2 linked regions of the Sporomusa sphaeroides DSM 2875 genome follow. The main gene of each other region encodes a partner of the protein of the gene in region 2 in a complex. Links are inferred from orthologs where the notes say so. Each region holds a gene or a part of one and is shown on either strand. Other genes may lie near its edges. The genes, in order: SPSPH_RS04060 and yajC.

Evidence for each region.
Region 1: the proteins of yajC (region 2) and SPSPH_RS04060 are in contact, whole or in part, in a crystal structure (PDB 2RDD), measured with the Escherichia coli proteins. The link is inferred for Sporomusa sphaeroides DSM 2875 from one-to-one orthologs.

Annotation. Positions count from the first base shown.
Region 1 is NZ_CP146991.1:941,703-954,526, reverse strand. What follows is about bases 3,886-7,596. They hold SPSPH_RS04060 (efflux RND transporter permease subunit), read right to left. Parts: upstream 7,227-7,596; coding sequence 4,086-7,226; downstream 3,886-4,085. Other genes in these bases: SPSPH_RS04055 (efflux RND transporter periplasmic adaptor subunit), read right to left, coding at 7,244-7,596. Also shown: SPSPH_RS04075 (ankyrin repeat domain-containing protein), read right to left, coding at 1-1,131; SPSPH_RS04070 (hypothetical protein), read right to left, coding at 1,305-1,907; ltrA (group II intron reverse transcriptase/maturase), read right to left, coding at 2,078-3,466; more of SPSPH_RS04055, read right to left, coding at 7,597-8,398; SPSPH_RS04050 (hypothetical protein), read right to left, coding at 8,519-8,722; SPSPH_RS04045 (MerR family transcriptional regulator), read left to right, coding at 8,884-9,729; SPSPH_RS04040 (MATE family efflux transporter), read right to left, coding at 9,954-11,342; SPSPH_RS04035 (efflux RND transporter permease subunit), read right to left, coding at 11,358-12,824.
Region 2 is NZ_CP146991.1:2,171,460-2,183,495, reverse strand. Bases 6,315-9,237 are described here. They hold yajC (preprotein translocase subunit YajC), read right to left. Parts: upstream 7,957-9,237; coding sequence 7,672-7,956; downstream 6,315-7,671. Other genes in these bases: queA (tRNA preQ1(34) S-adenosylmethionine ribosyltransferase-isomerase QueA), read right to left, coding at 9,171-9,237; tgt (tRNA guanosine(34) transglycosylase Tgt), read right to left, coding at 8,020-9,144; SPSPH_RS10070 (5-formyltetrahydrofolate cyclo-ligase), read right to left, coding at 7,012-7,593; SPSPH_RS10075 (phosphohydrolase), read right to left, coding at 6,315-6,908. In the rest of the region: single-stranded-DNA-specific exonuclease RecJ, read right to left, coding at 1-1,768; SPSPH_RS10100 (LapA family protein), read right to left, coding at 1,847-2,170; SPSPH_RS10095 (DUF456 family protein), read right to left, coding at 2,391-2,858; SPSPH_RS10090 (hypothetical protein), read right to left, coding at 2,905-3,933; protein translocase subunit SecF, read right to left, coding at 4,050-4,958; protein translocase subunit SecD, read right to left, coding at 4,972-6,177; more of SPSPH_RS10075, read right to left, coding at 6,225-6,314; more of queA, read right to left, coding at 9,238-10,190; SPSPH_RS10050 (SpoIID/LytB domain-containing protein), read right to left, coding at 10,209-11,519; SPSPH_RS10045 (DUF2905 domain-containing protein), read right to left, coding at 11,536-11,763; SPSPH_RS10040 (epoxyqueuosine reductase QueH), read right to left, coding at 11,763-12,036. UniProt on the Escherichia coli protein: The SecYEG-SecDF-YajC-YidC holo-translocon (HTL) protein secretase/insertase is a supercomplex required for protein secretion, insertion of proteins into membranes, and assembly of membrane protein complexes.

The sequences.
Region 1 (12,824 bases), 1.2 Mb from region 2 along the record:
GCCGGTTTGCCGCAATTCTCCCAAGGTGGTTCCTACCCCGATACCCTGAGTGGTCTTGTAACGATCATCAAAAACACGAATGGCTGTGATAACTTTATCCTCGGTTTGTTTGTTAAGAGCAAAATAAACGGTTAGTGCCGGTACTTTTTCCTGCCCGTCATAGGCCCTTAATACCGGATAAGCCCGTCCGGCAAAAAACTCTTCTCCCGCACTGACGGCCTGCTTGCCAAACTGCTGGTAGAGATGGTCAACCGATGTCCCCACACCAATGGCTCCGGCATAACCGGTAGCTAATGTGAATTGACCTGCCGGCTGGCTGACGGTGGCAGACGGCCTGTTAAAAGCAGGAGGTTGAGTATGTTTCGGAATTGTTCTGACGACCTGCTGCTTGGTTTCATTGTCACCAGGCATTTTTTCATTTGCTTTGGGAACCGAGTCCACCTTCTCTAAGGCGTCTTTGAGTTCAGTAATACCGGCAGCTACCAGCGCAGTAAGCACGCGGCGGTCATTCCTGGCCCTGGCCATATTGACAACATTATCGCCGTTACTGTCATTGACAGTGACATTAGCGCCATTTTGCAGCAGAGCAGTTACCACTTTGGCATGACTGTTCCAAACTGCTTTCATCAGCGCGGTCTGGCCATCCTTGTCACGCACATTTATATCCGCGCCTTTATCCAGCAATTGCCGCACCACCGCGGTCTGGCCATAAGCCGCCGCTGCGTGCAATGGTGTAAATCCGTCATTTTTCCGGTAAGCGTCGGGAGACATACCGGCCTCAATAAACAAAGCCGTAACCTCTTTATTGCCTCTGCCGGCATACTTGACAAAATTATCGGCAGTAAAACTTATGCTCATACGGGCAAGGCGGTTTTCCGGCAATTGAGCAGCTTCCAGCTTGACCTGGCTGTCTACAATGCCATAATAGGCCCCTAACCCAACAATAGCAGGCAAAAGAATTAAGGCAAAATACACAAGGTGCTTAGGCTCAATTCGCTTAGCCACCCCATCCAGTGTTGTCTTAGCGCTTGCATAAGCTCCGGAGAAATCAGGTTTTGCAACTGCCGGCGGCTTTATCGTTTTTAGTTGTCCTATGAATGCTTTTATTTTAGCTGTGAAGTTTGCCCACATAATCTAATAACACTCCGTAGGTAAAATTAACTAACACCAGTACTATATTCGTCGAAAAAGGTCATTTTCCCTTTTATTAGCTAATTAATGAGGAAAAACTTAATGATTTGTTAATAGAAAGGAGAGAGCTACTTTATCAAAACCAGGAGAAGAAGAGCAGCAGCAGCGCTTCTTCAAACCATTATATTGACACGCTTACTCTTTTTCTTGTGAGCTGCCTGTTTCCTTTCGGCGTTTTCCTCAATTTGTGCTTTGGCTTCCGCATTTTTTCGGCGCACAGCCACTTCCGCCGCAGCAATCCCGTATTGCACCGATTCCCGGAGGTCACGGTCAACCTCAGAAATATAGGTTTTATCCTCCTGGCTGCCGCCACTAAAGGCACCGATACAAGCTTGTCCCGGATGACCGGCCTTACCGGCAGCAGACAAGAGCTTACTCAGGCTTCTATTTACTAACAGACGCTCATGCTTGGCCAGCGCCCGTTCCCTGGCCCGCTCCTTTTTAGCAATAGCAGCCTCCCGCTCCAGTCTTTTCTCCTCCAGCTTTTTAGATATTTCATCATACAGTTTCTGGGCAATCTCTTGATCGACGGCAACCAATTCTCGGAGCTGTTGTTTTATATTTCCCGGCTGCTGCCGGTCACCATCTTTGTTACCGGTATCGCTCTGCTGCAGTTTCTGGAGAAGATTCGCACGCTGCTCCTGTAAAGCCGCCATATTATTTTTTGGCATAAAGGTAGCCAGCAAACTGTTTAAGCCGGCTTGATCGATAGCCATATTTCCCACTCCATCCGTACTTCTTACTACTTATTATATCGACAATTTACTGAGAAAATTAAGTAGTACTGCCAATATCCTACTCCGCTCCGTAATCGAGTAAGAGGCTACGCATTAGTTGAGTAGCCGACTTCTCACACCACCGTACGTACGGATCCGTATACGGCGGTTCAATAGCTTAAGTGCAATACCTCGTATCTTTTGGCTATATCATCATAGCCGATGGATGCGAGGTATTCGTTCGTTAATGACCTGCATAAAATCCAGCTACCTGCAATACGCCAATATCCTAGTCGGGAATAAGACCATTCTCTAGCCTTCTGCTTTGGTATACCGTGGAGCATGAGGTTCTTAAATTTTGCGGAGGGTTTCTTCCACTGTTTCCAAAAGATTTGCCTTATTCTTCGGCGTATCCATTCGTTAAGAGATTTTATCTTGGAACTCATTTCAGCTATTGCATAATAGCCTAACCATCCGGTTGTATATTTCCTGATATTGTTTAGAATTGCCGGGATAGGCTTGGCTTGCTTTCTGCTTGTTAATTGCCTGATTTTGTTCTTGAATTTCTCCATCGACTTGGCATGTGGCCGTATACCCATTCTTTTCCCTGTCTTAAATAGGGAAAAACCTAGGAATTTAAGTTTTAATGGGCTCCCCGCCTTGCTCTTTTCCTGGTTTACCTTAAGTTTTAATTTGTTCTCAAGATATTTCGTGCTGCTGGTCATTACCCGCTCGGCCGCTCTTTGACTTTTGACGTAAATATTGCAGTCGTCCGCATACCTTACAAACTTATGACCTCTGCTTTCCAGCATTCGGTCGAAAGCCGTAAGGTATATGTTGCTGAGAAGTGGTGAAAGGTTGCCTCCTTGTGGCGTTCCCTCCGTTGTCGGACTGACTAAGCCGTTTGCCATAACGCCGCTCTTTAAGAACTTACGTATCAGCTTGATGACGTGCTCATCCTTAATTACTTCTCTTATCCTATCTATGAGAATGTCATGATTGACTGTATCAAAATATTTAGCGAGGTCTATGTCTACGACTCTGATATAACCCTGCTTATAATATTCTTCGGCCTTCTTCATGGCTTGATGGGCGCTGCGCCCCGGTCGGAAACCGTAGCTGTTTTCGGAGAAATGGGGCTCAAACATGGGTTGCATTACCTGTACTACGGCTTGTTGTACCATACGGTCTATGACCGTTGGTACTCCAAGGTTTCTCTTTCCCCCGTCTGGCTTTGGTATTTCTACTCGTCTGACCGGTTTGGGGTTGTACCATCCGGCACGAATACTTGCCAACAGTTCCTCTTTATGGTCCTTTAGATAGGGCAGCATTTCTTCTACTGCCATTCCGTCAACTCCCGGAGCGCCGCCGTTTCGCTTTACTCGTAGGTAGGCTGCATTGAGGTTGTCCCTGTGTAATATGGCTTCGAGCAAACGACTTGCACCGTCTTTCTCTGCGGTTTCAGGCGTAACAATGCTCCGCGCTCCGCTATTACTCTCTGTTTCCAACATACCCTCACACCGGTAGCCGACTTTCGTCGTTTTCTGCTCTCTTTGCATTGCTTCACCGTCCTCTCGTTCAAAGACTACTATTGTTCGGTCCTTCCCGGAAAAAAAATCCGGTACTATGACCTCTGCTGACTTCTTGCAATTTAGCCATACATCACTGCATGGGTTCTCCGGGTGTCATGGGGTTGCCTATGTCTTTCGGAGCCTTGCGAGACCTCCCCCGTTAAGAGCGATAACCTTCCCCTCATATATCTGCTACATTTACACCACAGGGTTCGGGCAGTATTGGACTTTGTTTTAGTTAGCAAACTCGTCCTCCCTGCATATGCCTTATATGTAGTTTCTATTCGTCAGACCAAGGGTTTGCATTAGGCTTACTTCAGATTCCGCCTCACGGCGGACACCCTTGCCCTCTGCTAACAGTTCCTACTGCCAAGCCTGTAGTGGACTTTCACCACCAAGTTATCACCCATTCGAGGCAAACTAACACAAACCTCCGAAGCTCATTTTCAAGCTTCGGAGGTTTACTCAGCTATTTCACACTGATGCTTCAAGCTGAGCCTGCCACATGGCGTAATACTTGCCACGCTGCTGCAGCAATTCTTGATGAGTGCCCTGTTCGGCAATTTTCCCTTGGGCAAGAACCAGAATCTGATCGGCGTTTTGGATTTTATTGTGCTGAGTGAATCTTTCCTTTCTTCCAGCCCAGTTTCGCCACAATCCATTCCACAACCACAAACAATACGGGAATAAGGAAAATACCGAGAGCGGTGGCAACCGTCATGCCGCCGACTACCGCAGTTCCCATCGCCTGTCTGGCCCCCGCTCCGGCTCCGCTGGCAACAGCCAGTGGCAGGCAGCCGATAATAAAGGCAAATGAAGTCATTAGTATCGGCCGGAGACGTAAAGCGGCAGCTTCAACAGCAGCGGCGACCGGATCCATTCCTTTATCCACCCTGACTTTGGCAAACTCAACAATGAGAATTGCATTTTTAGCGGCTAAACCGATCAGCATGATTACCCCGATCTGCATATAAACACTGTTTTGCAGATTCATCACATACTGGGATAATAACGCTCCAAAAATACCGGTTGGCACCGAAAGCATGACGGCATACGGAACACTCCAGCTCTCATACAGCGCCGCCAGGCACAAAAAGACAAAGATCAACGCCAGCGCCAGAATCTGCATGGTTGTGCTGCCGGCCTTCTTTTCTTCCCGGCTTTGTCCTGACCACTCAACGTTGTAGCCGGACGGCAGTATTTCCTTAGCCAGTCTTTCCATGGCCGCAATGGCCTGCCCGGAGCTGTAGCCTTCCGCCACCGAGCCGTTAACTTGAATGCTGCGGGCGCCGTTAAAGCGCGATATATTTGATGTTCCCGTCGTCAGCTTAGGTTTTAGCAATGTATCCAGCGGAACCATCGATCCGTTTGAGGAACGTACATAGATAAATCGGGTCATATCCGCATCACCGCGAAATACCCGGTCAGCCTGCATAACAACTTTGTAGGTCCGTCCAAACATGTTGAAGTCGTTTACCTGATAACCGCCAAAGTTTACCTGTAAAGCCGTAAAAACATCGTCTAAGGCAATCCCCAGATTTTTTACTTTTTTCCGGTCAATTTCAAATTCGTATCCGGGAGAATCGCTTTTGTAGGTGGAGTATACCGCAGTCACTTCCGGCTGCTGATTGGCAGCCTGCACAAACTTTTTCGTAATATCATCCAATTCTTCTTTGCTGTGTCCGGTCAGATCCTGAAGCACCATGGTAAATCCGCCGACCATACCCAGCCCCGGCAATGCAGGTATGTTAAAAGCCATAACAGAAGCTTCAGGATACTGCCCTGATTTTTGCATAACGTCACCAATCAGGGCATCAATCTGCGTGGCCGGATCTTTCCGTTTATCCCACGGATCAAGACTTGCAAAGATTGTAGCAGCGTTGGACTTAGCCGCATTAGACAGAATATCAAAACCGCCAATTCCCATCATCAGATTGATTCCCGGCTGTTGGCCGGTTTCCGCCAATAGCCGGTCAATGACTTCCTGCGTCCGGTTCAAGCTTGCACCTTCCGGCAAGTTGACGGAAATCGCAAAATAGCCCTGGTCTTCATCCGGGATAAAGGTTGTCGGCACGATCTTATACAGATACGCCGTTCCCACCAGGATTACCATCAAAAAAATACAACAATACTTTGCCTTTTTGATTAACAATTTCACCGTTTCACTGTAAGCGTTTGTCGTCCGGTCAAACCAGTCGTTAAACCGGGTAAAAAATTTGTTCAGCAAACCGCCTTGCGTCTGTTCTTCATGGGGCTTCAACAGCATAGCACACAAAGCCGGAGTCAGGGATAAGGCGACAACGGCCGACAGCGCCATTGACACGGCAATCGTCAGGGCGAACTGACGGTAAAGAACGCCGACCATACCGCCGATAAAGGCAACCGGAATAAATACAGCCGCAAGCACAAAGGCAATGGCAATGACCGGCCCCGATACCTCCTCCATCGCTTTTCTCGTGGCTTCCACCGGCGTCATTTTGCTGTGGCGGATATGGTGCTCAACTGCTTCAATAACAACAATCGCATCGTCGACCACCAGGCCGATCGCCAGCACCATGGCAAACAGCGTCAGCGTATTAATGGAAAAGCCAAGCATAATAAAAGCGCCGAAGGTCCCGATCAGCGATACCGGAACCGCCAGCAGTGGAATCAGCGTCGCCCGCCAGCTTTGCAGAAAAATAAATACAATGATCATGACCAGGACCAGCGCTTCGGTAAACGTTTTGATTACTTCCGTTATCGACGCTGAAATATAGTCCGTATTATCGAAAACATTGGTATAGTGCATATCGGGCGGAAAAGATTCCGCAGCAGCAGCCACCGCTTTTTTCACGCCCGCAATGGTATTCATTGCATTGGCGTCATTGGTCAGCTGAATGCCGATGGCAACCGCATTTTTCCCGTCCTGCTTACTGCTGTAATTCATTTCCTTGCCGCCATTTTCAACCCGGGCAATATCTTTAAGATAAATAAAGGAACCATTAGGCTGCGCCTTTACAATGATATTCTCAAAATCGGCAATACTGGACAACCGGCCCTGCACCTTGCCGGTATACTGAAACTCCTGCCTGTCCGGCACCGGCATGCCGCCGATCGTTCCGGCCGGCGCCTGCACATTCTGCTCTTTAATAGCGGCAGCCACGTCAGCCACCGTTAATCCCAATTCCGCCAGACGGTCGGGATTAATCCATATCCGCCGGGAGAATTCCGTCCCAAAAACGGTAACATCTCCCACACCGTTCACCCGTTTAAGCATATCCAGCAGATACACTTTTACATAATTGGTTAAAAACATACTGTCATAGGTGCCCTTGGGCGAATAAAAGCTGAGTAGCATCGCCATATCTGAGGAAGCTTTCTTGGTTGTGATACCATATGCGGTTACCTCAGACGGCAAAGTCGCATTGGCCTGCGCCACACTGTTTTGCACCTTAACAGCGGCAATATCACCGTCCACCCCCAAATCAAAGACGACCTCCAGACTATAAGCACCTGAATCATCGGCATTTGAACTCATATAGTTCATGCCCTGTACACCATTCACTTGTTCCTCGATTACCTGGGCTACCGTTTGATTGACAACTTCAGCATTCGCTCCGATATAGGCCGCCGATACAGATACCGTCGGCGGCTGGATCTGCGGATACTGGGCGATGGGAAGCTGCAATCCGGCAATTGTCCCCGCTAATACAATCATAATGGAGAGAACAATGGCAAAAACCGGATGGTCTATGAAAAATTTAGCCACAATGAATCAGCCTCCTGTCAGTTAAACGACAACCCCAATTCTTCCGGAGCAACAACAGTCACAGCAAGCGCTGCTCCTTCCTGTGCTTTCGTCAGTCCTTCTACAATCACTACGTCGTTGTTGGTTAAGCCTTCTTTAATCAGCCAAAAGCTGCCTACTTTTTCTCCGAGAATCACAGACCGTACCTCGGCCTGGTTTTCCGCATTGACCACCATAACCAGCGATTTATCCAAAACCTGCTGTACAGCCCGCTGTGGGACCAAAACCGCATCCTTAATCAGCGCGCCGTCAATTTTAACTCTGGTAAACATTCCGGGGATCAGAATTCCGTCCGGATTGGCAATAGACGCTTTTACCGTCAGAGTGCCGCTATTATTGGCCAGTCCTCTATCGACCTGTGTAACTTTGCCTCTGAGCGGATATACGCTTCCGTTGCTTAAGGTAATCATCACATCCTCGCCCCAGCCGGCAAGATTTTGTTGTGAAGCCTGACGCAGGTCAAGGTATTCATTCTCACTAATGTTAAATTGCACAAATACCGAATCAAGAGCACCCACCGACACTAGTGTGGTACTCCCTGCCTGAGCATAGGTTCCAACACTGACGTCATTTACATCAAGACGTCCGTCCACCGGCGAAACAACCAATGTACTGTTTAAATCATCCTGCGCCTTTCTGACTAATGCGCGATAGGAAGCCACCAGCGCCTCATTCTGACGTTCGGTCGCTTTCTGCGTGGTCAGCCGCTGCTCTGGAATCGCGCTGGCATTCAGCAGGCTTTGATAGCGTTCCGTATCGGTCCGCGAATTTTCCCAGTTAGCCACGGCTTGCGCCAACTGTGCTTCAGCGGAAAGAAGCGTACTTTCATATTGAATAGGATCAATACGGAATAACGGCTGCCCCCGTTTTACGATATCGCCGCCGGAAACCATCTTTTCCACAATATTGCCTGATACACGGGCCTGTACCCGCACCTCATTTTTTCCTTGTATCTGGCCTGCATATTCATTCGCCCGCGTTATGTCCTGCTGGATAACCTTAACAGCCTTAACCGGCACTGCTCCCTTTTGCGGTACCGCCGTCTGCTTACCGCCACACCCTGCAATGAGCAGGATAATCGCCATAACACTCAGTCCCGCATAATAGTTCTTCATTATTTTTGCTAAAAACAATGCTTACAGCCTCCTCCAAAAATATTGCAATATTGCTTGCTGTTCCGCCAATTTATCTCAAGCATGTTTGCTTAGCTTAAATTGAATCGGCTAAAAATTAAATCAATTCTCCGTCCCCGGTTATTTATTGGGAATTCTTCGAATTGATGGTTTTTCGTAAACGCATACATGAATTGATTGTGCATCTCTAACCAACTCAATCCTTCCGAGCTCCCTGCATTCCCAGTTCCAGGACTGAATAACGTCAAGTGCAAGCGCATTAATTTTTTCCCGTGGCAGCGCCGGATCAGCCGCTACCGGAACACCGTGAATGATAATATTCATATTATGTAAAACCCCTTTTCGCTTCTGCTAAAATGGTCTAAAGCATAACTGTTTCAATCAAAAATTAATTCAAGGCAGCGTTTCCTTAATTTGACTATTTCCAGGTACTAAATTATAATAATCTATACAGTAACTGTATAGTCAAGAGGAGAAATCGAATTATGGCCGACTTAAGTGAAATGAATGATTTTTTGCAAAAACAGTTTACTACAGGGCAGTTTGCCGCTATGTACGGCATTAACAAACGCACCCTGATGTACTATGACAGCATTGATTTATTTAAGCCGGCTGTGGTAAAAGCGAACGGCTACCGCTATTATACCTTTCAGCAAACCGACGTCTTTGAAACCATCCAGATTTTACGTAAGCTTCGTGTGCCATTGGAAGAAATCAAAACGCAATTGGCAAGCTACACTTCACAAAACCTACTGAAATTGCTCCACAACCAAAGCAACATGCTTGAGCTGGAAATCGCCGAATTAATGTGGCTGCAAAGAGTTGTACAGAATAAAATCGGCAACATGAAAACCAGCCTGCAGATTGATTTTGATAAAATTGAAATTGTTGAAGCAAATGCGCAGGCGCTGCTGGTCAGCAAATCCCTTTCCGAGATGACGCTTGAAAAGGGAATAAAAACCATGTTGAACTTTATGCAGGAATGCTATCATACCCAAAGCTACAGCGGCTATCCCCACGGTTTTATGATGGACGCCGAAAAGCTGCAGCAGGGAAATTTTAATCATTTTACCAACTGCTTTTACCCTGTTGACGAAAAAACACCCCCATCGATGAAACAGGACTATAAGCCGGCAGGTCATTACCTTGTGGGCTATTATAAGGGCTATTGGCCGCAGATAAACCAGGCTTTTCAAAAATTTGTGGACTATGCCGATAAGCATAAGCTTATCTTTGTCGGGCACACCTATGTGGAAAGTCTCCTGGATGATACGGCGGCCACCGAAAATCCCGGGTACTGTGAAACCCGGATTTCAATACAACTGAAATAACGATATCTTTTAATCGATAATTATTTTTTTTAATATGTATTTATAGCTGATATTACATATATTAGAAACAAATTCCACACAATACTCGCTATATAAATCTTGGCCTTTATCAGCAAAAATACAGCAAGACCTCCGGGAAATGTCAAAATTCCCGGAGGTCTTAGTACTTTGCAGGATCTGTTCCTCCTGTGGCTGGGCGTTAAAGCAGCAGCGCTACGGATGCGCTATGTGCTTAAAGTGGTTGGTTGACCGGCGGTGCGGAGAGCGGCAAATTCTTTTTTCACCATGATGGCGGTCCATAATACAATCACCGCATCGATGGCCAGCGAGCCGATATAAATTCCTGCAACCCCCATTATCTGCGGCAGAATCCACATGACCGGTATATAGAAAATCAGTTGCCGGGCAATCCCGATCATGGCCGCCGGTTTCCCTTTGTCAATGGACGGGAAAAAGGTCATCGCCATAAAGATGGCCGACAATAAGGGTAGTAATACCATATAGATCCGGAAATACATCAGTTCCGTACCGGTAAAGGCCTGGTCGGGCAGCATCAGGCTCAGTACCCAGGCCGGCGCCGCCATCGAGATAAGCCAGAAGGGCAGGGTCAGCACCAGGGATGCAACCGTAAATATTTTATACGCGCTTATGACCCGCTCATATTGTCCGGCGCCGTAATTTATGCCGGTAACCGGCTGCAGTGCCCGCATTAAACCAAGGATAGGGGGCAGTGCGAAAATAAATATACGGTAAACCACGCCATAAAAGGCAATATCCAGCACCGTGCCGTAGCGGGCCAGGGCGTTAAACACCACAACCCCCTGCACCAGGCTCATTGCCACCATAATGAACGAAGACATGCCCAGGCTGAATATGGACTTGACCGTATTTGTATCCCAGTTAAAGGTGAAAACCCTGGTCCTGAAGGACGCGAACCCCCGTCCGAAATAAAACCAGCCCAGCAGCGTGTACACCAGCATACCGGCGTTGGTCGCCCAGGCCGAACCTTCCACTCCCAGGCCGAGGACAGCGACTAAGAGGTAGTTCGCCAGAACATCGGCTAAGAGACCGATCCCCATCATCACCGCCGCCGCCTTCATTTTGCCCTCGGCCCGGACGATCATATTTGCCGCCAGTCCGTAGATCCAAAAGAACGCACCAATCACTGTAATCCGGAAATAGATATCGCCAAGAACCAGTACTTCGCCGGTTCCACCCATCATTTTCACCAGTTGTGCAGAAAAGGCCAATCCCAATACCATATATACCACCGTTACCAGCACGGAAAGATAGTTGACCGTCCCCAGCAGGTGCTCCTGGGTGGTTTTGTCCTGGCGGCCGATGGCAATGCTCAGTACGGCGCCGGCACCAACACCAACCAGGGAACCTATCCCGACGCTGATCTGCGTCAACGGATAGGCTACGGAAACTCCCGCCAGCGCGGTTTCGCCCACAAAGCGGCCGACAAAAATTGCGGAAATGACGGTATTCAAGCCATAAAGAATCATGGCCGTAATTGCCGGCCAGGATAAATCGGACATCACCTGCCAGAGATTTCCGTTTAAAATAAAATGTTTCTGTTTTTCTTTGCCGGGTTCCATTGTCTGACTCATAAGAATCACCTTACTTTACAATAAATTTACCGGTTGCTGTCCGTCCACATTCAGGTTCCTGTCCGGCTCCACCTTATACCAGGCAGCGTACATCGCAGGCAGCACCAACAGCGTCAAGACCGTGGCGCCGAACAGGCCGCCGGCAATCGCTACCGCCATCGGCCCCCAGAATATATTGGACATCAGAGGCAGCATGCCTAAGATAGCAGCCGCGGCAGTAAGCATGATTGGCCGGAAACGAGTAACCGCCGCATTAATAATCGCTTCCCAGGCGGATTCGCCGGCGGTAAGATGCTGTTCAATCTGGTCAATGAGAATGACCGAGTTGCGCATAATAATACCGGCTAACGCCAGAATGCCAAGCTGTACGACAAACCCCATCGGTCGTCCGGTTACCAGCAGGGTGACACTGACACCGATCAGGCCCAGCGGCGCAGTCAGGAGAGTCAGCACCATCTTGGGAATATTCTGGAGTTGCAGCATCAGCAACGTAATGATAGCGATAAACATCAGCGGTATGGGCTGAGCAATCCAGCCGCTGGCTTTTTGACTGCTTTCCAGTCCGCCGCCGATATCCACGCTGTAGCCGGGTGGCAAAGCTGCCCGGAAATCCTCCAGGTCCTGATATACGGTCTTGGTGGCATCATTCGGCAAGACACCGCCAACCGTGTTGGCCTGGACGGTAATGGTCGGTTTCAAATCCCGCCGCCAGATCAGCCCCTCTTCTGCCGCGTAGCGGACGGTGGCAATCTGATCCAGGGGAATAAACCGGCCGCCGGTGTTGATGTTCAAATCTTTGATTTGGGTAAGATCGCTGCGGTTTTGCGGGTCCAGCCGGAAGACAATGGCTATGGTCCTGTCTTTTTCACGGAACTCACTGACTGTTGTGCCGGACAGCATAGCTTGCAGATTGGCGGCCAAAGTCCGGCTATCAATGCCTAAAAGCCGCGCCTTATCCTGGTCTACCTCGATCCTAAGTACCTTGCTGGTTTCATTCCAGTCCAGGTTTACGTCGGTAATAAGCGGATGGGTTGATAAACGCGCCATCACCCGCCCGGCAATTTGCTTGACCTGATCATGGTCATAGCCGCTGACGCGCAGCATTACCGGATACGGATGGGATGGACCGGTTTTTAAGAATTTAACATTTCCCCGTACCTGCGGAAACTCAGTTTCCAGCAAAGTCCGCGCCTGTTGAGCCAGCTTGTCACGTTCATGCACATCCTTAGCCACCAGCACAAAGTGAGCAAAATTGGCATTAGGAAACACCGCGTCAGCTGTCAGCACAAAGCGTGGCGCGCCTTTACCCACATAGTAGGAATAGCTCGCCAGTTCAGCGTCGACGGTAAACCGTTCAATAAAGCGGGCGGCTGCCTGTTCGGTGGCCGCCAGGGAAGCATCCTGCGGCAGCCGCATGTCAACAATGATTTCCGGCCGGGTGGATTCGGGGAAAAACTCCCGTTTTACCAGCCCCATCAGAAA
Region 2 (12,036 bases):
AATATACCTGACTTACACAATCGCGGTCAGGCGCAATTGCATTTAGTTTTGCCTGTGTCTGCCGATCAAGCGATTGGCGAACATCCCGCGCTGTAAGCTGCAATTTTTTGTGACCTTGCCATTCATTATACTTAGGGACAAATACCATATCTATGGTTTCATTACAAGTAAGATTATCTGATAATTCCCCCATATTCCAGGCAATGACATCATTAACTGACGTATGCTCCAAGGTAAGTTTCAAATGCCGACTTTGTTGTCCGACAAGCCGCTTTTCCCTCAGCTTAACATTCCGGCAGGCAAAGAGCGGACTCGGATTGGCAAAGCCATATGGTTCAAGGCAGGCTAATTGCTCGATAAAGGCAGCATTGACTTCTTCCAGCGCCAGAACCGAATCAATAGTAAGAATCGGTACATAATCTGCTGCTGACAATGTTTCTGTCGCAATAGCCTGTAACCGTTCCCTGAGCAGCGGGATATTTTCAGCCGGAATTGTCAGCCCGGCAGCCTGGTGATGACCGCCAAACTGAGTTAGTATATCAGAACAGCGCGACAAAGCTGTATAAATATCAAACGCCGGGATACTGCGGCAGGAGCCTTTGCCATACCCCTCCTGGATACTAATCATAATTACCGGCTTATAATATTTTTCTACCAAACGCGAAGCTACAATGCCAATAACTCCGGAATGCCAATCTTCACCAGCCAACACTAACACCTTGGCCGTACTTAACTCTATGGTTTCAAGCTGTTCTTCAGCCTTAGCCAGTATTAATTTTTCGATGGTTTGGCGGGCGGAGTTTTCTTCGTCTAACAGGTTTGCCAGTTCGCGCGCATACTCGGAGTCATTGGTAAGCAGCAGTTTTACCCCGGCGGCGGCCTGACTGACACGCCCTACGGCATTAAGCCGTGGGGCAATGACAAACCCCACACTGCCACTATCAATACCTTTGCCTGTCAGGCCACACACTTCCACCAACGCCTTTATCCCCGGGTTATCGGTAGTAAGCAGCCGGTTTAGTCCCAGCTTGACCAATATCCGGTTTTCTCCGGTAAGCGGGACAATATCGGCAATTGTGCCAATGGCCACAATCTCTATATAATCGAAAAAATTATTACCAGTTCCATGATAATGCTGCCATAAAGCTTGACACAGCTTGAAGGCAACACCAACTCCGGCTAAATTTTTTTCCGGATAGGCGCAACCAGGCTGTTTAGGATTGATAATGGCTAACGCCGGCGGCAGCTGCGGCGGCGGCTGGTGATGGTCGGTTACGATTATATCCAGCTGCCCTTGTACAGCCTCAATTTCTTTTATGGCACTGATGCCGCAGTCAACGGTAATCACCAAGGTGGTTCCTGTCTGTTTCAGATTGTTTAACGCGGCGATATTAAGGCCATAGCCTTCGCTTTGCCTGTCTGGAATGTAAAATTCAACATTAGCCTCCAACCGGCTTAAGGTTTTGTATAAAATTGCACAGGCAGTAATCCCATCTACATCATAGTCGCCATAGACCGTAATTTTCTCCCCGGCTGCCAGTGCATGAGCAATTCTCAGGGCAGCAGTTCCCATATCTTTGAGTAAATATGGGTCCGCAATATGTTCCATGCCGGCATATAAAAATTCAACAGCCTTCTGCTCGTCTGTAATGCCACGATTTATCAGCGCCTGGGCAATATGCCTGGATATATTAAGTTTCCGGCTGAGTTCACTTGCCAGTTCACGCTTAACTGGAAATAACCTCCATGCCTTTTGCAGCCTAGCCATATAAAGTTTGCAGACCTCCGTAATGCTATATTAGATAATTGTAGTATACAGTGTAACATTTTGCAACTTTGCCTGTTCTTAGCAATTTTGCTGATTTTGCGGCTGGATCTCCTGAGGAGTTTCCTGCTGGATTTCCTGCTTAGCTTTTAGTTCATGATTTTCCGCTTCTAATTGCCGCTGTGTTTCGGTTAACTTAGTGATGGTGCGTCTAAGCTTGAACTGTACCAGCAATGAAAGTGACAGAATAGTCATCGCGCCAAAGGTAGCTGCTCCCAAAATAATGATAACCAGCGAGGTTTGAAAACTCCACATTAAAAAGCTTACAGTCACCGGCAGCGAATTTTGCACAGCAAAAACGGCAACCAATAAGGCGAACACAAAAGCAAATAATAAATTCATCATATTTTATCACCATCCACAAATATATCTTAACGGTAGTATTCTCGCAAAAACTTGAATATTCCTTTTAAAATTAGCGATTTCGGCAAATAAAAGCAAAAACAGGCAACCGCCTGTTGAGTCCTTTGGGATGTGAGTTATAAAGAAAACATGGCTTGCGCCGAGCCTCTGGCGACGGCGGAAGCCGATGTTGATCCTGCTCTTAAGAAAGTTATACTTTCTGTTAGGGTAAAAATAAATACATATGGATAAGCACAATCATGATAAGCCCGCAAGCAAATCTAAAGCATGCCACTCCGGCTAACCGCAAAAGTACACTGGTAACCGTATCACCCCGGGGCAGCAATGTTTTACCGGCAACTAATTCCCACACAGCAAGTCCGAGAAGCGGTCCAAGCAAGGCATTAGTGGCCAGCATACCCGCCAAATGAGTTGCCGTACAATTAGCACTAAACACAGGTGATACAGAATAACTTCGTGTCAAATATAGCCTGAGTACTCTGCCTCCCACCTCGGCCGTAATTGAAATTAATACCAATAAGGCAACCAGCCAGGGAGCAGCACTCACATACCCGGTAACGGCACCGTAAAAAGCAGCCCCGAGTAATATAAGCAGCGTTCCCGGCAGTTTTAGGGTTACTGTACAAAAAAGACCTGTTACCATTATAAATGTTACGAAAAATTTGACCACCAAAAGTTACTTACCTCGTTTCACACCGCTCTGCCTATTGGTACTATTAGTGTAACTTGTTAGCCTCCTGTTTATGTAGAAAGTACGCTATGCAGCCAATAAAAACCGTCATAATCACCCCGGTAACACTCATGAGCATAAGAATGGTTTCCAGTTTAGCATAACTGCCGGCCCATACAAATACAGCAGATAAGCCGAGAGCCGGCCAAAAGTTAAAATTGGTAATTACACTAAGCTGTTTAGCATTAACTAACATGGCCGGAACCATTGTATTGATCAAAATGCAAAATAAGATACTGTCAAACCCGAGTGCGAGCCAATTACCAAACGTCCTGTCGGCAACTGTCGACAATGGCAGTAAACCCGGAGCACCGCTTGTCAGTGCCAGATGAGCCAGCACCAGGGTAAAAAAGCCCTCAAAAAATTTTGCCAATATCGCCAAATACACGCCTGTATAATTTTTTGCCGCAAAATAGGTTCCCGTTTCCACTACCAGGGCTGAACGCATGCCTCCGGCATTATAGCCAATGAGCGCCAATACTAAAGGCCAGCTGATATTCTCGAACGAAATCAGGCTTTCAAAGGATACTATCGGAATAGTATCCTGCAGCATAACTACCATCATCCCGATTGCCGGAATAAATAGCAGTGCCAAATAATTAGAAAGCTGAAGTATTTCCCGGCCATAACCGGCTGCCAGCAAAGAACACGCCACTATACAGAGCGGGACTGCCATTGTATAGGGGATCCCCGTAAACTGCTGCAACAATTGTCCGGCAAAATAACCACCGGTTAATGTGCTGGCCGGTAACGATACCGCCAGTACGGAAAGTGCCAGCAGCCATTTGCCGCGCACCCCAAATAACCGCTTAACCACAGCTGGCAACTCACGCCCGCTTCTTGCGCCAATCCAGGCAGAAACACCTGCCACTATGGAGCCAAATATCATATAAGCCAGAAATACGGTAGCATAAATACCATTGCCTAATAACGAAGCCATGGCCGGAACAACAGCTACATTATCACCGGCAATATGAACAATGGCCAGCGACAATGCCGGTAGTATCACGCCCATACGTATCGCCCCCTGCCTGCTAATAGGATATTACCCCGGGGCGTTAATGGTGCAAAAAAGCCTGAGGTAATTTATTTTCCTCAGGCTTTTTGATTTCATCATATAAATTAAATGTTTTACTTGGCGCCTTTTGCTTTCACTTCAACACGCCGCTTTTCATCATATTCTTTCCAGTCAACCCACAGCTGGCTGGAAGTAAATATCGAGGAATAGGCACCGACAGCAATACCGATTAGCAGCGCTAGCGAGAAATTTTTCGTTGTTTCGCCGCCAAACCAATAGAGGGACCCGGCAGCAAACAGCACTGTCAGCACAGTATAGATTGAGCGGGTCATAGTCTGCCATACACTGCGGTTAACCAGTTCTTCAATGTCATCATTTTTCTTGTAGTTTCGCAGATTTTCTCTAATTCTATCAAAAATAACAATGGTGTCATTAATGGAATAACCGACAACTGTTAACAGGGCAGCGACAAAGGCAGCATCGATCTCTTTTTGCAAAAGCGAAAAGGCACCGATGGTAATGATTACGTCATGAACTAATCCCAAAATCCCGCAAACCGCAAATTTGAATTCAAAGCGGTATGTGATGTACACAATCATGAGCACCCAGGAGATTACCAAAGCAAAAACAGCTTGCCGGGTCAGTTCAGAACCGACAACGGCGCCAACCTTTTCCACCCGCAGAACTTCAAAAGCCCCTAGCTTGGTTTCGAAACCTTTCAGCACGGCACGGCGTTCATCCTCGTTTAATACATGGGAGCGGATAAATACATTAGGGGAAACAGACTCTTGCCCTGTCAAGGCTAACTGAATTGTACTATTCTCCAATTGATAGTCTTTAAGCACATCCCGCACCTCGGCTACGGTAACAGGCCGGGAAAATTTTAGATCCAACAATGTGCCGCCGGTAAAATCAATGCCTAAATTGAAGCCTTGGATTGCTATTGACAGCAGGCCGGGAAGGAGAAGGCATACCGAGAGTAAATACCACCACTTACGTCGTTTAACAATATCAAAATTCATCTCTTTCTCCCCCCTAAGCCCCGAAAAACTTGCCATTTTTAATGATATTGGCGTTTATAAGAATTTTTAACATAAACCGGGTGGCTGTAATGGCGGTAAACATACTCAAAACAATCCCCAGGCCCAAGGTAACAGCAAAACCTTTAATCGGCCCTGTTCCCAGGAAAAAGAGTACTGCTGCGACAATCAGGGTGGTGATATTTGAGTCCAAAATAGTAGAAAATGCGCGGGTAAAACCCGCATCGATGGCGGCCCTCAGGGTTTTACCATTACGGTATTCTTCCTTAAAGCGCTCAAAGATAAGCACATTGGCATCAACAGCCATACCCATTGACAAAATAATACCGGCGATACCCGGCAGGGTTAATGTGGCATTAAGCATTTTCAGGCTAGCTAACAGCAACATTACATACAAAACCAGGGCTACGTTGGCAACAAAACCAGAAACCCGGTAGAAAAGCAGCATAAAAATAACAATGGCAGCAATGCCAATTACAAAAGCTTCCACACTCTTGGCTTTGGAATCTTCGCCTAAAGTCGGACCGACAGTCCTTGTTTCTAATACATCAACTTTAACCGGAAGTGCACCTGAGCGCAGCAGGATTGCCAGGCGTTCCGCCTCTTCCATGGAACGATTGCCGGTGATGACTGCCTTGCCGTTAGGAATGGCTTCCTGCACAACAGGATTGGTCAATATTTGTTTATCCAATAAGATGGCAATATGCTTGCCTACGCTTCTTGCCGTCAGGTCTGCAAATTTCCTGGTACCTTCATCGGTAAACTCAATAGCAACCAGCTTTTGGCCACTTTGGTCGATCTGTGCTCTGGCATCTTTCAAATCTTTACCGGTCAGCACAATATTACCGCTTTCATCCTGAAACTCCATAAGTGCTGTTTGTCCCAGCATTTCAATGGCTTTTTCCGGATCCTTTACACCCGGCAATTCAACAATGACCCGACGGTCCCCTTGGCGCTGTACAAGCGGTTCTGTAAGCCCAAGCTCATTAATCCGGCGTTCAATAATATGAACGACCCGTTGCAGAGCATCGTCGTTAACCTTAGCTTCCGGCGTATCAGATGCCTCAAGTACAACATGCGTTCCCCCCTGTAAGTCAAGCCCTTGTTTAATAGACAGGGCTAATGGCGGCATATAGTAGCCGGCAACAGCGAGAATTGCCACAATAACAACCAAAAATTTGGTTAAATTCCCCCACCTCAAAAGGTTGTCCTCCAATCTTGCTAATAGGTTTTTTTCGATAACTATGACTATAGCAAATCATAGTCGTTAATTACCAGTTTGAAACGGCAGTTTAGTACTTCTGCCGCCCGCCGGCACATAATCATCCGTTGTAAAAATATTTCAAAGTACTCCATAACAGGACAAATATCGGTGTCAATGGTGACATAGAGTGTTACCGTCCGGGAATCTTTATCAATAATTAGTTTACTGCTTTCGGCCGCATAATTTACCCTGTCATGGATCTCAAATTTGGCAAAGTCACGATTGGTAACCCGCGCACGATGAACATCTGATTTATCAGCCAAAATTAGCGCAGCGGCTACATGATTAACGGCATTGCCGCGTTCTTCTTCATGATTGCCAATGGCAGATATTACCAAGGCAACTTCTTCCGGCGGCATCTGCATGCGGGTAAGAATGGTAAAAGCCATTATCGCCCCGGAACCACCATGATTATACCTATTAATCATATTGGCAATATCATGCAGATACCCTGCGATACCTGCAAGTTCACAGTCCCGTACCGGAAATCCCAGTTCATGCAAAACCTTATACGCTAAAGCTGAGACGATGCCGGCATGTCTAAGACCATGTTCAGTAAAGCCCAAGCTCCCAAGGTACTGAGTACTTCGGGTAAGATAAACATTTACTTCGTGATCTGCTTTTAATTGAGCAACAGTGACGTCTTGTCCGATAGTTGCAATTGACATGACCAATCCTCCGATTATCAAATTAGCCCTGCCTGCCCAATATCTCAAGACTAGATAATCGGTACCGACAGGTAAAGAAAAATATAACTACTTACATTTTGCCTTACCTGCAAGTAAATATGCCTTCTTCTGTAAGTAAATAATTTACTGGTTTATCATGCTCGTCAGTCGGCACCGTTTCCAGTATCTGCGCCGCCCAGGCCGCCCCAATAAGTTCGGCTTTGTTGGCTCTTAGCAGAAACCGGTCATAGTAGCCGGCTCCCATGCCTAAGCGCCGTCCGGTTTTGTCAAAAGCCACTCCGGGGACAATTATGAGGTCAAGTTCACTTGGTTCCAGTAAGTTTAAGGTTGCCGGATTCGGCGTAAGCAGATTAAACTGTCCTACCACCAGATCCTCAAGATTGGCAATAATGGCGGCATCCATTAACCCCCTGGTCTCACGCATATGCGGCACACAGATGGTCTTACCGGCAGCAAGCGCATGGGAGATAACTTTATCCAAGTGAGGCTCATCAGGCATTGCCAGATACAGCATAATATTTTTAGCATTTTGATATACAGGCCAGGTGAACAAATGCTCAGCAAGCCTGCCACTACCGGCAGCCACTTCCTCCCGGGTCATTTCGCGTCTAATGGCTAAAAGTTTTTTACGCAATTCTTTCTTGGCATCTTTATTAATCTCCATGATGTTTTCCCTCCCCCTTAAGAAAAGACTTGGCTTTTCACCAAGTCCTCCGGACGACATTCGTAATCAGGCAACAGTTTACTCTTTAGGTTGGCTTTGCAACTGGCCTACTGCAGTACGCGCTATCTCGACTTCTACTTTATCGGCAATTTTTATAGTTACGGTTTTTTCACTTAGTGCCGTGATCGTACCGTATATTCCACCGATTGTTACAACTCGCGCACCTTTCTTCAAATTATCCAAAAGTTCTTTGCGGCGCTGTTGTTCTTTTTTTTGCGGACGGTACAGTAAAAAATAGAATATTACGCCCATCAATACAATCGGCCATGAGGCCTGAATGGCCTGCATTATTTCTGGAGTCATGCATTAATCACCTCCTGTTGTTTATTAGCAGTATATTCCACACATTTAGCGTAAATCCTTTTATTATTTGTGATAATAAGCCCAAAACTCTTCTCTGAACTCCAAAAAACGCTCATCAAGAATGGATTGGCGCATTTCTTTCATAAAATTCACCAGGAAATGCAGATTATGGGTAGTGGTCAATCGCAAGCCAAATATCTCTTCTGTCTTTAACAAGTGCCTGATATAAGCACGTGAAAAATTCCGGCAGGTATAGCAATTGCAATCCGGATCGATAGGCCGGAAATCTCTGGCAAATTCAGCATTTTTGACAACAAGCCTGCCTTTGTTTGTCATGACAGTCCCATTGCGTGCCACCCTTGTCGGGAAAACGCAGTCAAACATATCAATACCATACATTACGCCTTCCAATAAACAATCAGGCGTGCCTACTCCCATTAAATAACGCGGCTTGTTCTGTGGCAGTAAAGGCACAGTATGCTCCAGCATCTCATACATCAGCGGTTTGGGTTCACCCACACTAAGACCACCGATTGCATAACCGGGAAAATCCAGGGAAACCAGGTCCCTGGCACTCATAGTCCGGAGATCTTTGTACATACCGCCCTGAACGATACCAAACAAGGCTTGATCCTTGCGGGTGTGGGCTTTTCTACAGCGTTCGGCCCAGCGGGTTGTCCGTTCGGTAGACTGGCGGGCATATTCATGCTCTGCCGGATAGGGTACACATTCGTCAAATGCCATAATAATATCAGCCCCTAAAGCCATTTGGACTTCGGTGGCTTTTTCCGGTGATAAAAAATGCTTTGAGCCGTCAATATGTGAACGGAAAGTAACCCCATCCTCGGTAATTTTGCGCAGCGGCCCCAGACTAAACACCTGAAAACCGCCACTGTCAGTTAAAATTGCCCGATCCCATTGCATAAACTTGTGAAGTCCGCCGGCTTCGGCAACCAAATCATGACCTGGCCGCAAATATAAATGATAAGTATTACTTAAAATTATTCCTGCCCCCATGGCCTTTAACTCATCAGGGGACATAGCCTTTACGGTGGCCTGTGTGCCTACAGGCATAAAAATAGGTGTGTCAAATACGCCGTGCGGTGTATGTATCCGGCCCGCCCTGGCCCCAGTTTTGGAACAGCGTTTGATTAGTTCATATGTAATGGCCAATAACTGCACCTCCATAGTCAATTAATAAAATAGACTTAGCTTTATCGGATAAACATGGCATCGCCAAAGCTGAAAAACCGGTAGCGTTTATCCACCGCTTCCCGATAGGCGTCAAAAATAAACTCCCGGCCAGCCAGAGCGCTGATTAGCATTAATAATGTGGATTTTGGCAGATGAAAATTTGTAATAAGAGCTTTAACAATTTTAAACTCATAGCCTGGATAAATAAATATCTCTGTCCAACCGCTTTTGGCTTCTAAACAGCCGCTGCTCCCGGCCGATTCCAGGGTACGGACGGCTGTGGTGCCCACCGCAATAACCCGGTTGCCTGCCGCAAGGGTTTTATTTACAATTTCGGCGGTTGCCGGTGGCACAGAGTAGTACTCGCGGTGCATAACATGCTCGTTTATATTTTCCGCCACTACCGGCCGGAAGGTTCCCAGTCCGACGTGCAAGGTAATATAAGCTAAATTAACTCCCATATTTTCAATATTTTCCATGAGCTCACGGGTAAAATGAAGCCCGGCGGTGGGGGCCGCAGCCGATCCCCGTTCCCGGGCATATACCGTTTGATAACGTTCCTTGTCCGACAACTGAGCTTTAATATAAGGCGGCAAGGGGGTTTCCCCTAACACATCTAAAATCTCTTCAAAAATTCCCTGATAAGTAAATCTGACAACCCGGCCGCCAAAATCGGTGGTACTCAGCACTTCGCAGCGCAGATTTTCGCCAAATTCAATGACGGTTCCCGGTCTGGCCCGTTTACCGGGTTTAACCAGAACCTCCCAATCATCTTTTGTCGTCCGGTTTAACAAAAAAACTTCCACTTTGCCGCCGGTTTCCGGTTTAATGCCCAGCAGCCGGGCAGGTATTACCCGGGTATCATTAAAAACCAGGGTATCCCCTGGTTGTAGAAGTTGCGGCAGATTATAAAAAGCATTGTGAGTAATCGTGCCTGTCTTTCTGTCAAGCACCAGCAGCCGGGAATGGTCGCGTGGCTCAACCGGCTGCTGGGCTATTAGTTCTTCGGGTAAATAATAATCGAAATCCGAAACCAGCATGTAACCCCTCTTTATGGCCTATATGTAGGCTTTTTTTATTTCTACACCTTGGTAGTAGTGTTTCAATATCTCTTTAAAATATTCGGTATTGCCCGGTGGTGCCTTTTCCGCCATAGCTTTAGCCCCCCACTGAGACAAGCCTAAGCCATGTCCCCAGCCAGAACCGTTAATAATTACAAAATCGGCCGGTTCACCGGCAACCGGGCGAATACTGTTCTGCGACGGCTGTGTCCGCACACTCTTTTTGCCGGCAAAAACCGGCTGAGCTGCTGCGGTAGTAATATCAAATAAAGTGCTTTTCAGGTCTAACATGGTTCTCATTTTTGCACCCGTTATCTGTACACTGCCATTAGTACCTAACAAACGAATATGCTTTACCCGTCCGGATACACCGCGGTCATTACTGACAGCCGGTGGATTACCTAGTGGCGACAATTCAATGGCCTGAAGACGGCCAATATTGTAACCGGCTCTACTGACAGCTTGATTAAGTTCGGCAATGGTCAGCTTTTTTTCCCATTTAAAATACGGGCAATCCTGGTCGAAGTCAGCTACCCCTTTTAGATAGGGCTGCGGTGAGGACCAGACATTTTCACTGTTCTCAGTATGCCCCCCCGAACTGCTGTGGAAATAGGCGGTTATTAATTTACCGCTATGGAATAGTACTAAGCCTCTTGTCGAATCTACCGCTTCCAGGGCTCTGGGAGTTTCACTTTCCAGCCCGCCATACACCTGGCAATCGGTAGTGGCACATACATCAAAGCCATCAGCTTTATGTTTATTGCTACTGGCCAGCGCATAGGTACGCGCAGCCACCGCCTGTGCCTTGACTGCTTCCATTGCCCATTCGGGTGATATTTCATGCTTGATGATTCCATACACATACTCTTCTACCGGCAGGGTATTAACAACAGTCATGCCGGATTTACCGGCAGGACGAAGAATACTTATATCTCCCCGATACCGTCTGTTGTTAACATGTGCATACTGCTTAATAGAAACCATAACATCCTTACTTTTGAGAACAACATTAATGCCGTTAGCGGCAACCGGCATTCCATTAATGGAAAAACCATTGCCTTTATCACTAATTGTTACTTTTTCATAAGCCCGAAAACTTTTTATTGTTTTGTTCGTTCCGGCATTGACAAGATCAAAATTAGCGTCAGCAGTAATTTGTACACTTTGCTGTCCGGTCAAGATTCCCACACGCAGACTGGGTTCTTTAAGCCATAATGCTGGCTCAGTCTCCCGGGCTTGCCCCGTTACCGGCAAAAATAATAGCATAAAAAAAACCAGCAGTAACCATTGTAGCATATGTTTACGCACGCGCATACCTCCGGTACTATTTTCTTGTGATCAAATTTAAAATTATTGTGAGAACAATACTGATAATAATAGAAGTAACAATCGGGAAATGGAAACTAAAGTTACCCCGCTCCAGATGGATATCGCCTGGCAATCGGCCTAAACTAAGAAATTTCCCGCCAAAATGGAAGATAGCTCCGGCAATTAACAAAATTACGCCCAACAGCATCAGCAGCTTGCCAAATGAGTCAAATCCCCCAGGCATCAGTTCTGTCCTTTCCGCGGTTTGCAATACCGGTCTTTTTCACTAAAAATACAGCCACAATAAGGCTGGCGGTACATTTCAAGTTCTCTGCTTTTCTGTACTCCTTCCTGCCAGCCTGGCCGAAAGTCGATATAAGAAAATTTGATGCCATGCTGAATTGCCGCAGCTTCGCCTGCTGCTTTTATCAATTCATGCTGCTGATAAGGACTGACCAACAAAGTGGTGCTAAAACAGTCATAACCGTGCTCCCTGGCATAGCGCGCCGTTTGCTGC